One region of the Marinobacterium sp. xm-d-579 genome, then DNA from elsewhere that is predicted to be linked to it. Evidence: predicted binding sites of a transcription regulator. Region 1 holds the regulator's gene; each other region holds the start of a gene.
The links. Region 1 encodes sigma-54, which starts transcription at its own class of promoters, with help from an activator protein. Its sites were predicted from a motif close to TGGCACNNNNNTTGCTNT; they were not measured.

Region 1 (4,268 bases):
TCGACGTTGATTGCTCTTTTTTTGATCTTCACACTGTTATTGAATCAAGGCGATATTGAAGAGGGCGTACTCCTAAAAGAGAACCCGAACAGAATTGATTTTTTTGTAATAGACGCCACTCTTACTCGTTGGTCTGAAGCGGGCAATCTAAGCTCTGTCACCCACACTCCGCGAGCAGAGCATTTAGTTAACTCAGAACAGATGAAGTTAACAACACCTTTCTCAGTAGGCTATCGCCAAGATGGCACGACTGAACACACCATCAATGCTGATCTGGGCTTTTTTGCTGACGACAACAGTCAACTAGACCTTGAAGGCAGTGTAGAGCTTCACCATAATCCAGATTCTGAGAAAGACACTGCACTCTTCACAGAGCAGTTGAGCTACTTTCCAGAACAGAATCTGGCGACCAGTGATGTAGCCGTCGAATTTCTGAACAACCAGGGTTCAACCAAAGGGGTTGGCATGACACTGAATACGGAATTAAACACCTTAGATCTTCATTCAACCGTGAGGGGGGCCTATGTCGCTTCGAGCACTGACCAGTAACCTATTTCTAGCCTTTACAGTTGTTCTTAGTGGATCAGCTTTAGCGCTGCCAACCGATCGAGACGAACCCATCTACGTAGAGGCAGACTCAGCTAATATTGATGAGGCCAAAGGAGTCACTCGATACACAGGCAACGTCATCATCACCCAGGGATCAATGGTGCTTAAAGGTGAAACCGTCGATCTGTTACGTGGTAATGATGACACCATCAATCAGATCATCTCAAAAGGTGCTCCAGCCTACTTCGAACAACGCCCTCAACTGGACCAAGAGATTACCTATGCAACCGGCTCAACTCTGGATTACACAGTAAGCTCTCAACTGCTGTTAATTACGGGGAACGCTAGAGTGACTCAGGGTGGTGACGAGTTCACTGGGGCTAAAATTAATTACGACATGGCGAACTCTAAAGTAAAAGCCTTTAGCAGTGAGAGCGGAAGCCAGCGTGTCAAAATGGTTCTTCAGCCTAAAAAAGATAATTAACCATGAGTTCACTCGAAGCCCTCCACCTAGCCAAAAGCTACAAAGGACGCTCTGTTATTCAAGATGTGTCCGTCACTGTTGAGCCTGGTGAGATTATCGGATTGCTTGGGCCCAACGGTGCGGGTAAGACAACCTGCTTCTATATGATTGTAGGTCTGGTCAGAGCGGATCGAGGCAACATTCGTCTCAATGGCGACGACGTCACTAGAATGCCTATTCATGAGCGCGCAAAACGCGGCTTAGGCTATCTTCCGCAAGAGGCCTCTGTATTCAGAAAGCTGAGTGTCTACGATAACCTGATGGCCATACTGGAGCAGAGAAAAGACCTGACCAAAGATCAACAACACGAGAAAGCTCAATCTCTACTAGAAGAGTTCCATATCACTCACATCAAAGAGTCCAAAGGGATGGTCCTATCTGGGGGTGAGAGACGCCGAGTTGAGATTGCAAGAGCCCTAGCAAACGACCCTGACTTCATCCTACTGGACGAGCCTTTTGCTGGTGTAGACCCCATCTCTGTCAGCGACATCAAACAGACCATCAGGCACCTTAAAGATCGAGGTATTGGCGTCCTGATAACCGATCACAATGTCAGAGAGACTCTCGACATTTGCGAACGGGCTTACATCGTTAGTGAGGGTAACATTCTTGCAGAGGGTGAGCCTGAGCAGATCATGATGAATCAAGCCGTTAAAGAGGCTTATCTGGGCAATGATTTTCGCTTGTAACTCTCACACTTTTAAGTAATTATCATTTTAATGAAGCACTCTTTACAGCTCAAAGTCGGACAGAACCTGTCCATGACCCCACAATTGCAGCAAGCGATCAAATTGCTGCAACTCTCCTCCTTAGAGCTACAGACAGAGATTCAAGAGGCACTCGATAGTAACCCACTACTGGAGGTAGCCGATGAAGAAGATCAGAGTGAAGAGAACTCTCAAAGCATTGAGCAAAAAGAGTCATCAACCTCAGATGAGACCCAATCTAATTCAGAGATCGAAGAGACGTTCGAATCGTCTCAGCCGGAAGATAGCTGGTCTACTGATGACATACCTGAACAGCTTTCAACCGACAGTCAATGGGACGATACTTACCAAAGCTCTTCAAATTCCAATCGTGATGATGATTGGATGCCAGGTGATAATGACGCTGCGGTTGAAACCATCCAAGACCACCTTAATTGGCAACTGAATCTGGTTAATTTCAGCGATGTTGATCGATACATTGCTGAGATGATTATTGACTCTATCGATGATCGTGGCTATCTGATCACCGATCTGCAGGACATTCTTCTCAGCTGCCAAGAGGAGCTACCTGAACTCTTTTTTGAAGTGGAAATGGATGAGGTGGAGACAGTACTTCACCGCATTCAACAGTTTGACCCACCCGGTGTCGGTGCCCGTGATCTTGCAGAGTGTTTGAAAATCCAGTTAAGACAGCTACCCATAGAGACACCTTGGCGCGCAGAGTCACTGCGCCTAGCGACCGACTATTTAAACCTGTTGGGCAGTCGAGATTTTAAATCTTTGATGCGCCGTATGAGGCTCAAAGAGGAGCAACTGTCAGAGGTGGTTAGGTTGATTCAATCACTTAACCCAACACCAGGAGACTCTTTAGATCTGGGTGATACTGATTACATCGTACCGGACGTGATCGTGCGTAAACGCGCGGGGGAGTGGACACTCACTCTCAATAACGACGTAGTCCCTGAACTACGTATCAATGATGTCTACTCAGGCATGATTAAACGTGCAGACAACTCCGCGGAGAACCAATTTTTAAAAGACCATCTCCAGGATGCACGCTGGTTCATAAAGAGCTTACAAAGCCGCAATGAGACCCTCTTAAAGGTCTCAACGGAGATCGTTACTAGACAGATCGGTTTTCTCGAGCAGGGTGAACAGGCGATGAAGCCTCTTATTCTTCACGACATTGCTGAAGCCGTTGATCTACATGAATCCACCATCTCCCGTGTTACAACTCGAAAATACATGCACACCCCGCGCGGTGTCTTTGAATTGAAATATTTCTTTTCGAGTCAGGTGGCTACCAGTGACGGCAGTGGTGCATCATCAACTGCGATTCGAGCAATCATTAAAAAATTAATTTCAGAAGAAGACCCTCGCAAGCCACTAAGTGACAGTAAGCTTGCTACACTACTAGATGAAGAGGGGGTGAATGTTGCAAGACGAACCATTGCTAAATATCGCGAAGTTCTCAACATTCCACCTTCAAATGAGAGAAAGCGTTTGGTTTAATTGAGGTGGGCGGCCTCATTTTTTCACTCCGCCTAAGACGAGGAGAAGTCATATGCAGATAAATATTACTGGTCATCACGTGGACCTGACTGAAGCTCTAAGTGAATACGTACGTAACAAGTTCGATAAGCTAGAACGTCACTTCGACAACATTCAGAATGTACAAGTTACTCTCAGTGTCGAAAAGCAGGGTAAAAAAGCCGAGGCTGATGTTCACTTAGCCGGTGGCCAAGTGGTCGCTTCTGATGAGCATGATGACATGTATGCAGCGATTGATGGCTTAGTGGATAAGCTTGATCGCCAAATCATCAAGCATAAAGAAAAAATGAAATCTCACAAATAAACGAACGACAACATGCAACTAGGTGACCTACTGACGACTGAAACAACCGCCTGCCGGGAGTCAGTCGCCAGTAAAAAACGCCTTCTACAAGTGGCCAGCGAAAAGCTGGCCTCTTCAGTTGATGGCGTAACAGAAGATGAAATTTTTACAGGCCTTCTTAATCGTGAACGATTAGGCAGTACAGGAATTGGCTCTGGCGTGGGTATACCCCACTGTCGAATTCCGGGCTGTTCAACAGCATCCGCCTGCTTAATCACACTTGATGACGGTGTCGATTTTGATTCAATCGATTCAGCGCCGGTCGATCTTGTCTGCGCACTGATCGTGCCCGATGATGGAAATGATGAGCACCTTAAGACACTGGCTGGTTTAGCCGAGCTGTTCAGCAAGCCCGAAGCCCTCAATTCTCTCAGAGACTGCACGAATTCTGAGGCCCTACTCAATAAAGCAACTGAGCTATCAAAGGTCTGATCATGAGAGTCGTTGTTATCTCGGGTCGCAGTGGTTCAGGGAAGAGTACCGCCTTGCAAGCACTTGAAGATGTTGGGTTCTATTGCATAGACAACCTACCGGCGACGCTATTGCCAGCGTTGGTCGAGCAGATGCTTAACGACCAGAATAACGCACCTCTGAT
Region 2 (4,268 bases), on a different contig from region 1:
GAAAAAAACCCTACCTGGGGGTAGGGCTGAGAAGAGGGGTGTATCGCTACACCCCGGGTTTCAACAGAAACTGAGTTCCCTATTACTTACGTGAAGTGACGAACTCTGGGTAGGCTTCCATACCACATTCAGAGATATCGACACCTTCGTACTCTTCCTCTTCAGTCACTCGGATGCCCATCACAGCTTTGATGATGCCCCAAACCACTAGGCTGACAACGAATACCCATACGAAGATTGTTAGGGCGCCGATGATCTGGCCAGAGAAAGTAGAACCGTCGTTAGTTACTGGTGCCAGTAGTAGACCAAGAAGACCTACAACACCGTGTACAGAGATCGCACCGACAGGATCGTCAATTTTTAGTTTATCCAGCGTTAGGATAGAGAAGACAACCAGAACACCACCGATCGCACCGAAGATGTGAGCTTGTAGTGCAGAAGGGGTTGAAGGCTCTGCTGTGATCGCTACTAGACCTGCTAGTGCACCGTTAAGTGCCATTGTAAGGTCAGCTTTACCGAACAGTAGGCGAGCAGTGATTAGTGCTGCTACCACACCGCCAGCCGCAGCTGCGTTAGTGTTCATGAAGACAACAGCGACCGCGTTTGAGTTTTCAACGTCAGAGGTTGCTAGAACCGAACCGCCGTTGAAACCGAACCAACCCATCCAAAGGATGAATGTACCTAGTGTTGCCATTGGTAGGTTAGCACCAGGGATCGCATTGATCTCGCCGTTCTTACCGTATTTGCCTTTACGTGCACCTAGTAATAGGACACCTGCTAGTGCTGCTGCAGCACCTGCCATGTGTACGATACCTGAACCCGCGAAGTCAGAGAAACCAAGGTCACCTAGAGTGTACATGCCGAATACAGCGTTGCCGCCCCAAGTCCAAGAACCTTCCATTGGGTAGATGAAGCCAGTCATCACAACCGCGAACGCTAGGAACGCCCAAAGCTTCATACGCTCAGCAACCGCACCCGATACGATAGACATTGCTGTTGCAACGAATACGACCTGGAAGAAGAAGTCAGCTGATGGTGCGTACGTCCACTCATCGGCAACACCGTCACCCGTGATGCTAGATAGGAAGTAATCACCGCCGTACATGATCGCGTAACCGCAAACGAAGTACATGATGCAAGAGATCGCGAATAGCGCGATGTTCTTAGTTAGAATTTCAGTGGTGTTCTTAGAACGAACAAGACCCGCTTCTAGCATTGAGAAGCCTGCCGCCATCCACATAACCAGCGCACCACATACCAAGAAGTAGAAGGTATCGAGTGCGTACTTCAGCTGGGTTACATCACCAGCTGTTGTATTCAAAAGTTCTTCCATTGTTATGCCCTCCAATAAGGCCAAAAATCAAAACGTTATAGAGCTTCGTCGCCGGTCTCACCGGTACGGATGCGAACCACTTGTTCAAGCGCTGAAACAAAAATCTTACCGTCACCAATTTTGCCGGTTTGCGCGGCATTGGTGATCGCTTCGATAACCTGGTCTACGATCTCATCAGAGACAGCAGCGTCTAGGCGAACTTTAGGTAGGAAGTCCACAACATACTCTGCACCACGGTAGAGTTCGGTGTGGCCTTTTTGACGGCCAAAGCCTTTAACTTCAGTCACGGTGATACCTTGTACACCGATCTCTGATAGCGCTTCGCGCACGTCGTCAAGCTTGAATGGCTTAATTACGGCTGACACTAGTTTCATCAGATTTCTCCTTAATGTGAAAAGGGAGGATTAATTTTTTCCTGTGAACTCTATTTGCGAAACTTGTGCCAACTTTTAAAAATAACTTATAAAACATTGACTTATAAATTTTTCATGGGTCTCTTTACCGTTTTATCAACCTTTATAGTGCACGCCAGTATGCACCACAAAAGTGCATGCACTACTTTGGTGCGCCATATTGAGGCTAAAATAGTGATCATAGACGCTTGTCTTAAAAGGGTTCTGGTATAGTGCATCTATTGAGACGCATATCGATGTTAAAGGGGGCTGAGATGCTTGATCCTAAGATGTTTGAAAACCTAAGTCAGACGATGACCCAATTCCTTCAGGGTAACTCATCACTTCCAGGTCAGGAGGCGATGCAGCAGCAAATTAAAACTGTACTTCAATCAAGTTTTGCTAAACTGGATTTAGTCACTCGGGAGGAGTTTGACGCTCAGGCCGCTGTACTTCAGCGAACTCGAGAAAAATTAGAGCAGTTGGAAGCGATGGTTGCTGAGTTGGAGTCAAAAGAGTCCTAAAGCAACGCTAGGCCAACTGCAGGACCCAAGGATGGCGTCATGGCATTGGCAACTCTTTATAGCCGAGCTCAGCTCGGTATCGAGGCACCTCGCGTTCGCGTTGAAGTGCACCTTTCAGGAGGCTTACCCTCCTTTGCAATTGTGGGTATGGCAGAGACCGCGGTGCGTGAAAGCCGCGAGCGTGTGCGCAGTGCACTGTTAAACGCCGGCTTTGAATACCCGCAACGACGAATCACCGTTAACTTATCACCGGCCGATCTCCCCAAAGAGGGCGGACGCTATGACCTAGCCATTGCGCTTGGCATTCTGTTGGCATCCAATCAGCTTAAAACAACTCACCTGCAGCAGGCAGAGCTCTACTCAGAATTGGGCTTGGACGGCAAACTGCACCCTATTAGAGGCCTATTTCCGGCCGCCTATGCCTGTGCTGAAGCGGATTCACTGATTGTTATTGCCCCCGATAATAGCCAAGAAGCCTCTCTCGCGGGTGCTAAGCAACAACTTTCAGCTAAGACGCTGTACGATCTATGTCAGGCGTTGAGTGCTGAAAAGCTACCTGAAATAGACCCTCAACCCCCAGTTCATTCTCCGCCGAGTTACCCCGTAGATCTTTCAGAAGTTCGGGGACAACCGATGGCCCGTCGTGCCTTGGAAGTGGCCGCCAGTGGAATGCATAACCTGCTTTTGAGCGGTCCTCCGGGCAGTGGTAAAAGTATGTTGGCCCAAGCACTGCCATCGATCCTACCGCCACTTTCGCAATCCAGTTGTATCGAAACGGCCAGTATCTATTCGGTCTCGGGTTTGCCGGTCGAGCGATTGTTTCGGGGTGAACGACCCTACAGAGCACCGCACCACAGTGCATCATCACGGGCGATGGTGGGGGGTGGATCTTCCCCTAGGCCGGGTGAGATCTCACTGGCGCATCAAGGGGTTCTATTTCTGGATGAGCTGCCAGAATTTCCCCGTTCTGTTCTGGAAGTTCTGCGAGAGCCGCTTGAAACCGGTGAGGTCAGTATTTCTAGAGTGGCGGGCACGCTGACCTACCCTGCGCGTTTCTCTTTGATGGCGGCGATGAATCCTTGCCCCTGCGGTTACTACGCTGATGGGACCGAGCGATGTCAATGTTCGCAGACTGCGATCGATCGATACCAGGGGCGAGTCTCTGGCCCCTTGTTGGATCGATTTGATATGCGGTTGGCTTTAAGTGCGGTGCCAACAGAAGAGCTATTACTCGGCGAATCGCATGAGGAGCGCTCTGACGCAGTTCGTAAGCGAGTTAGTCAGTGTCAGCAGCGACAGTATGATCGGCAGGGCAAGCTCAACTCTGAGCTAACAGGCAGTGAAGTCCAAAAAGAGCTGAATGCTTCAGAGTCATTATCAAAAGAGTTTATGGTGATAGCGACACGCTTACAGCTCTCCGCTAGGGCTTGCCATAGAGCACTTCGCGTGGCTCGCACACTGGCGGATATGAATGCAGATCAGGCGATCGAAAACAGCCACATTATGGAGGCGCTCAGCTATCGACAGCTTTAACTGATGAGCAGATCTTGGGCTTGCTGATGTCAGGGTGTACACTGTGCGCCCTAATATCGAGTCTGCTCATCAAACATGTCACGCCTTAACCCCCGTCAGAAAGAAGCCGTCGAATACATCAGTGGTCCACTGCTGGTATTGGCTGGCGCTGGCTCAGGTAAAACCAGTGTCATCACGCGAAAAATCGCTTATCTCATTGAAGAGTGCGGCATTGAGGCGCGCCACATTGCGGCGGTTACCTTTACCAACAAAGCCTCGCGTGAGATGAAAGAGCGAGTCATGTCGCTGGTGGAGGGTAAAGCGGCACGCGGTTTGATTGTCTCAACCTTCCACAATCTTGGTCTAACCATCTTGCGCCGTGAGCATAAAGCGCTCGGAATGAAGCCAGGCTTTTCGTTGTTTGATGACCAAGACAGTCGCATCTTAATTCGAGATCTTCTAGTCCATCACGATGAGGACACGGATAAGATCAATGTCGTTCAGAGC
Region 3 (4,268 bases), on a different contig from region 1:
TCATCAGTACCTGAGGCTCGGACGTTGGTTAGCTGCTTACCTTTGGTTGGGTTAACCGTTAGGTCATTCGAGCGGCTATGGATACCAATGACCATGCCTTCGTACACTTCAATGTTTGGACCGATCATGAGGCGACCGCGCTCCTGAAGAGAGAAGAGTGCGTAGCCCAGTACTTTACCGTTAACCATCGAAACCAGTACGCCGTTGTTACGAGTCACCGTCTCACCCTCTTTCACCACACCGTAGTGGTCAAAGATTGAGTTCATGATACCAGTACCAGACGTCATGGTTAGGAATTGGCTACGGAAGCCGATCAAACCGCGAGAAGGGATCATAAAGGTCAGGCGACAGCGGCCTTTGCCGTCAACTTCCATATTCGTCATGTCACCGCGACGCATGCCTAGCTCTTCGATGATCGAGCCCTGGTGCTGCTCTTCAACGTCGATCATAACGATCTCGTAAGGTTCGTGGATTTCGCCATCTACCTCTTTCTGAATTACTTCAGGACGGCTGATGCCAAGTTCGAAGCCTTCACGGCGCATGGTCTCAATCAGTACCGATAGGTGAAGTTCACCACGACCTGATACACGGAATTTCTCAGGGCTATCACCCGGCTCTACACGCAGTGCTACGTTGTGAATCAATTCGCGCTCTAGACGCTCTTTGATGTTACGGCTGGTAACGAATTTGCCCTCTTTACCGGCAAACGGAGAGTCGTTGACCTGGAATGTCATAGAGACGGTTGGCTCATCGACAGAGAGTGCTGGTAGTGCTTCAACAACATCTGGGTGACACAGCGTATCTGAGATGTTGAGTTCGTCTAGACCGGTAATACAGACAATGTCACCTGCTTGTGCACTGTCGACATCGACACGATCAAGACCGTGGTAGCCCATGATCTTAAGGATACGACCTGAACGCATTTTTGCGTGTGAATCGATGACTTTAACAGGCGTGTTGGTAGAGATCTTACCGCGTGAGATACGACCCACACCGATAACACCGACAAAGCTGTTGTAGTCCAACGCAGAGACCTGCATCTGGAATGGACCTTCTGTATCGACGTGAGGCGCATCAACGTGCTTGATGATCGCTTCAAATAGAGGCGTCATATCGTCAGCCATAGCTTCGTGATCATCACCCGCAATACCGTTGATCGCTGAGGCGTAGACAATCGGGAAGTCCAACTGCTCATCGGTAGCGCCTAGGTTGTCGAACAGTTCGAAAACCTGATCCATAACCCAATCTGGACGTGCACCAGGACGGTCGATTTTGTTGATAACAACGATTGGCTTAAGGCCGCGTGCAAAGGCTTTCTGAGTAACGAAGCGTGTTTGTGGCATTGGACCATCAACTGCATCAACAAGCAGAAGGACCGAGTCAACCATCGACATAACACGCTCTACCTCACCACCGAAATCGGCGTGCCCAGGAGTATCGACGATGTTGATGCGGTAGTCGTTCCAAGTGATGGCGGTGTTTTTGGCAAGGATGGTGATGCCACGCTCTTTCTCTTGGTCGTTTGAGTCCATGACGCGCTCAGCGCCTTCATCACGACGGCCAAGGGTACCTGACTGCTCTAGAAGTTTATCAACTAGGGTGGTTTTGCCATGGTCGACGTGTGCGATGATGGCGATATTGCGAAGATTTTCGATCACGAGGTGAGTCTCATTAATTAAAGATGCGCGGATTATACGCGTCGAGCGTGATCAAGGCGAATTAATAGCCAATAAATTTGGACCATATGAACAATTGTTAGAAGCGAATCTAGTGCAAAATTTTTTGGCTGGAGTATCATATTGGCACACATCGACAGACTAGTAATAGTTTAAAGCACCATTGTGGTGCGTATGTTTTAGGTGTGCATCAAATTGGTGCGTTTATTGTCATTGGTGATTCGTTGCTGATGCGGTAAATCACCGTAAATAAAGACTTTTTTCGAGTTGGCATACTGTTTGCTAGCTCGTTAGGAAGACTGAGCTTGCATGGTGCAGGCTTAAACCCAAGGCTACTAGTCTGGCAATATCTGATAATGGAGAGAGCCATAATGTCTGAACAGACACTAAATCTGATCAAAGAAACTGACGCGAAGTGGATCGACCTTCGCTTTACAGACTCTAAAGGTAAAGAGCAGCACGTAACTATCCCAGTTCACGAAATGGGTGACGACTTCTTCGAAGACGGCAAAATGTTTGATGGCTCATCTATCCAAGGTTGGAAGGGTATTAACGACTCTGACATGATCCTTCGTCCAGATGACTCTTCATCTATCGTTGATCCATTCTCTGAAGATGCAACAGTCATCATCCGTTGTGACATCGTTGAGCCTGCTACAGGTCTTGGTTACGAGCGTGATCCACGTTCTGTTGCTAAGCGTGCAGAAGAGTACCTGAAATCAACAGGTATCGCTGACAGCGCTATGTTCGGTCCAGAGCCAGAGTTCTTCGTATTTGACGAAGTTCACTTCCACTCTGACATGTCTGGTTGTGGCTACACTGTATCTTCTGAAGAAGCTGCATGGTCTTCTAACAGCAAATTCGAAGGCGGTAACACAGGTCACCGTCCACGCGTTAAAGGCGGTTACTTCCCAGTACCACCAGTAGACTCTCTACACGATCTTCGTGCTGCAATGTGTGACGCGATGACAGCGATGGGTCTGCACGTAGAAGTACACCACCACGAAGTAGCAACTGCTGGTCAGTGTGAAATCGGTGTGGCAGGTAACACCCTTGTTAAGAAAGCTGACGAAGTTCAGATTCTTAAGTACGCAGTTCACAACGTTGCTCACGCTTACGGTAAAACAGCTACGTTCATGCCTAAGCCAATCGTTGGTGACAACGGCTCTGGTATGCACGTTCACCAGTCTCTATCTAAAGGCGGTGTTAACATCTTCGCTGGCGACGCATACGCGGGCCTATCTGAAGAAGCTCTTTACTACATCGGCGGTATCATCAAGCACGCTAAAGCGCTTAACGCTCTATGTAACCCAGGTACTAACTCGTACAAGCGTCTTGTTCCAGGCTTCGAAGCACCAGTTATGCTAGCTTACTCAGCTCGTAACCGTTCAGCTTCTATCCGTATCCCATACGTAACTAGCCCTAAAGGCCGTCGTATCGAGACACGCTTCCCTGATCCAATCGCTAACCCATACCTAGCGTTCTCTGCGCTAATGATGGCGGGTCTTGACGGTATCCAGAACAAGATCCACCCTGGCGATGCAGCAGACAAAGACCTTTACGATCTACCAGCTGAAGAAGCTGCTCAGATCCCACAGGTTTGTTCTTCACTAGAAGAAGCTCTGGACGCTCTAGAAGCTGATCACGAGTTCCTAACTCGCGGCGGCGTATTCACTGAAGACATGCTAAACGCTTACATCGAACTTAAGCGTGAAGAGTGTGCTCAAGTGAGCCAGACAACTCACCCAATCGAATACGATCTTTACTACTCAGTTTAAGATCTTATCGATTCAAAAAACCCGGCACCTGCCGGGTTTTTTATGTTCAGGACGAACGGTATCCTGCTAGCAAAAGGATGTGCAGGAGCAGGGCATGCCAGGACGAACGGTATCCTGCAGGCGCATGGATGCGCACAAAACACCTCGCACCAAAATGGTGCATAATATCTTCATATATGCCATTCTATTGTGCATGCTAAAACTCAAAAGCCCGTGGTTACTGGGTTTCGCTGAGTTGGCAACCTTTTTGCTTATTAAGTAGAGCTATTAAGGCTTAACGTTAGAGTAGAGCTGTTAAGTCATCAAAACCCTTGGGAATACCTAATGTTCGGATCGCAACAGTACAAATTGATTCTTGAAAACCTCAATACGGCTGTATTGGTACTGGGGCAGAAGTTCGAGTTGAAGTATATGAATCCGGCCGCTGAGGTTCTGTTAGAGGGTAGCTTTAAACGCTTAAAAAATTCACACATCGAGTATCTCTTTATTGGTTCCGAAGAGGAGCTCAAGCTATTAGAGAGTGTCTCTGCGACGGGACAGCATGTCAGTAAACGCGAAGCCGCTCTGATTACCTTTGGTGGTAACGAGTTGATGACGGATTACACCATCTCAAGGTTACCGAATGGGTTTCTACTGATGGAGTTGCACCCACGTGATCGCCTGGTTCGAATTGAGCGTGAAGAGGAGATGTTGAATCGACATGCCACCGCCAAAGTGCTTGTGCGTGGCTTGGCACATGAGATCAAGAACCCGTTGGGCGGGATTCGCGGCTCTGCACAGTTGCTAGAGCGCGAGCTGGATGATGAGGGGCTTA

Region 2: a site for sigma-54 is predicted at 1,761-1,778, ahead of glnK (P-II family nitrogen regulator). Genes of this name have one in related genera too.
Region 3: a site for sigma-54 is predicted at 1,945-1,962, ahead of glnA (glutamate--ammonia ligase). Genes of this name have one in related genera too.

What each region holds. Positions count from the first base shown of each region.
Region 1 is NZ_WBYP01000001.1:229,477-233,744, forward strand. It holds gene lptC (LPS export ABC transporter periplasmic protein LptC) at 1-549, shown strand, start outside; gene lptA (lipopolysaccharide transport periplasmic protein LptA) at 524-1,033, shown strand; gene lptB (LPS export ABC transporter ATP-binding protein) at 1,036-1,761, shown strand; gene XMD579_RS01225 (RNA polymerase factor sigma-54) at 1,792-3,291, shown strand; gene hpf (ribosome hibernation-promoting factor, HPF/YfiA family) at 3,344-3,634, shown strand; gene XMD579_RS01235 (PTS sugar transporter subunit IIA) at 3,647-4,105, shown strand; gene rapZ (RNase adapter RapZ) at 4,108-4,268, shown strand, end outside.
Region 2 is NZ_WBYP01000003.1:156,547-160,814, forward strand. It holds gene XMD579_RS07985 (ammonium transporter) at 83-1,333, opposite strand; gene glnK (P-II family nitrogen regulator) at 1,369-1,707, opposite strand; gene XMD579_RS07995 (accessory factor UbiK family protein) at 2,001-2,249, shown strand; gene XMD579_RS08000 (YifB family Mg chelatase-like AAA ATPase) at 2,289-3,782, shown strand; gene rep (DNA helicase Rep) at 3,858-4,268, shown strand, end outside.
Region 3 is NZ_WBYP01000004.1:345,324-349,591, reverse strand. It holds gene typA (translational GTPase TypA) at 1-1,658, opposite strand, end outside; gene glnA (glutamate--ammonia ligase) at 2,048-3,454, shown strand; gene glnL (nitrogen regulation protein NR(II)) at 3,779-4,268, shown strand, end outside.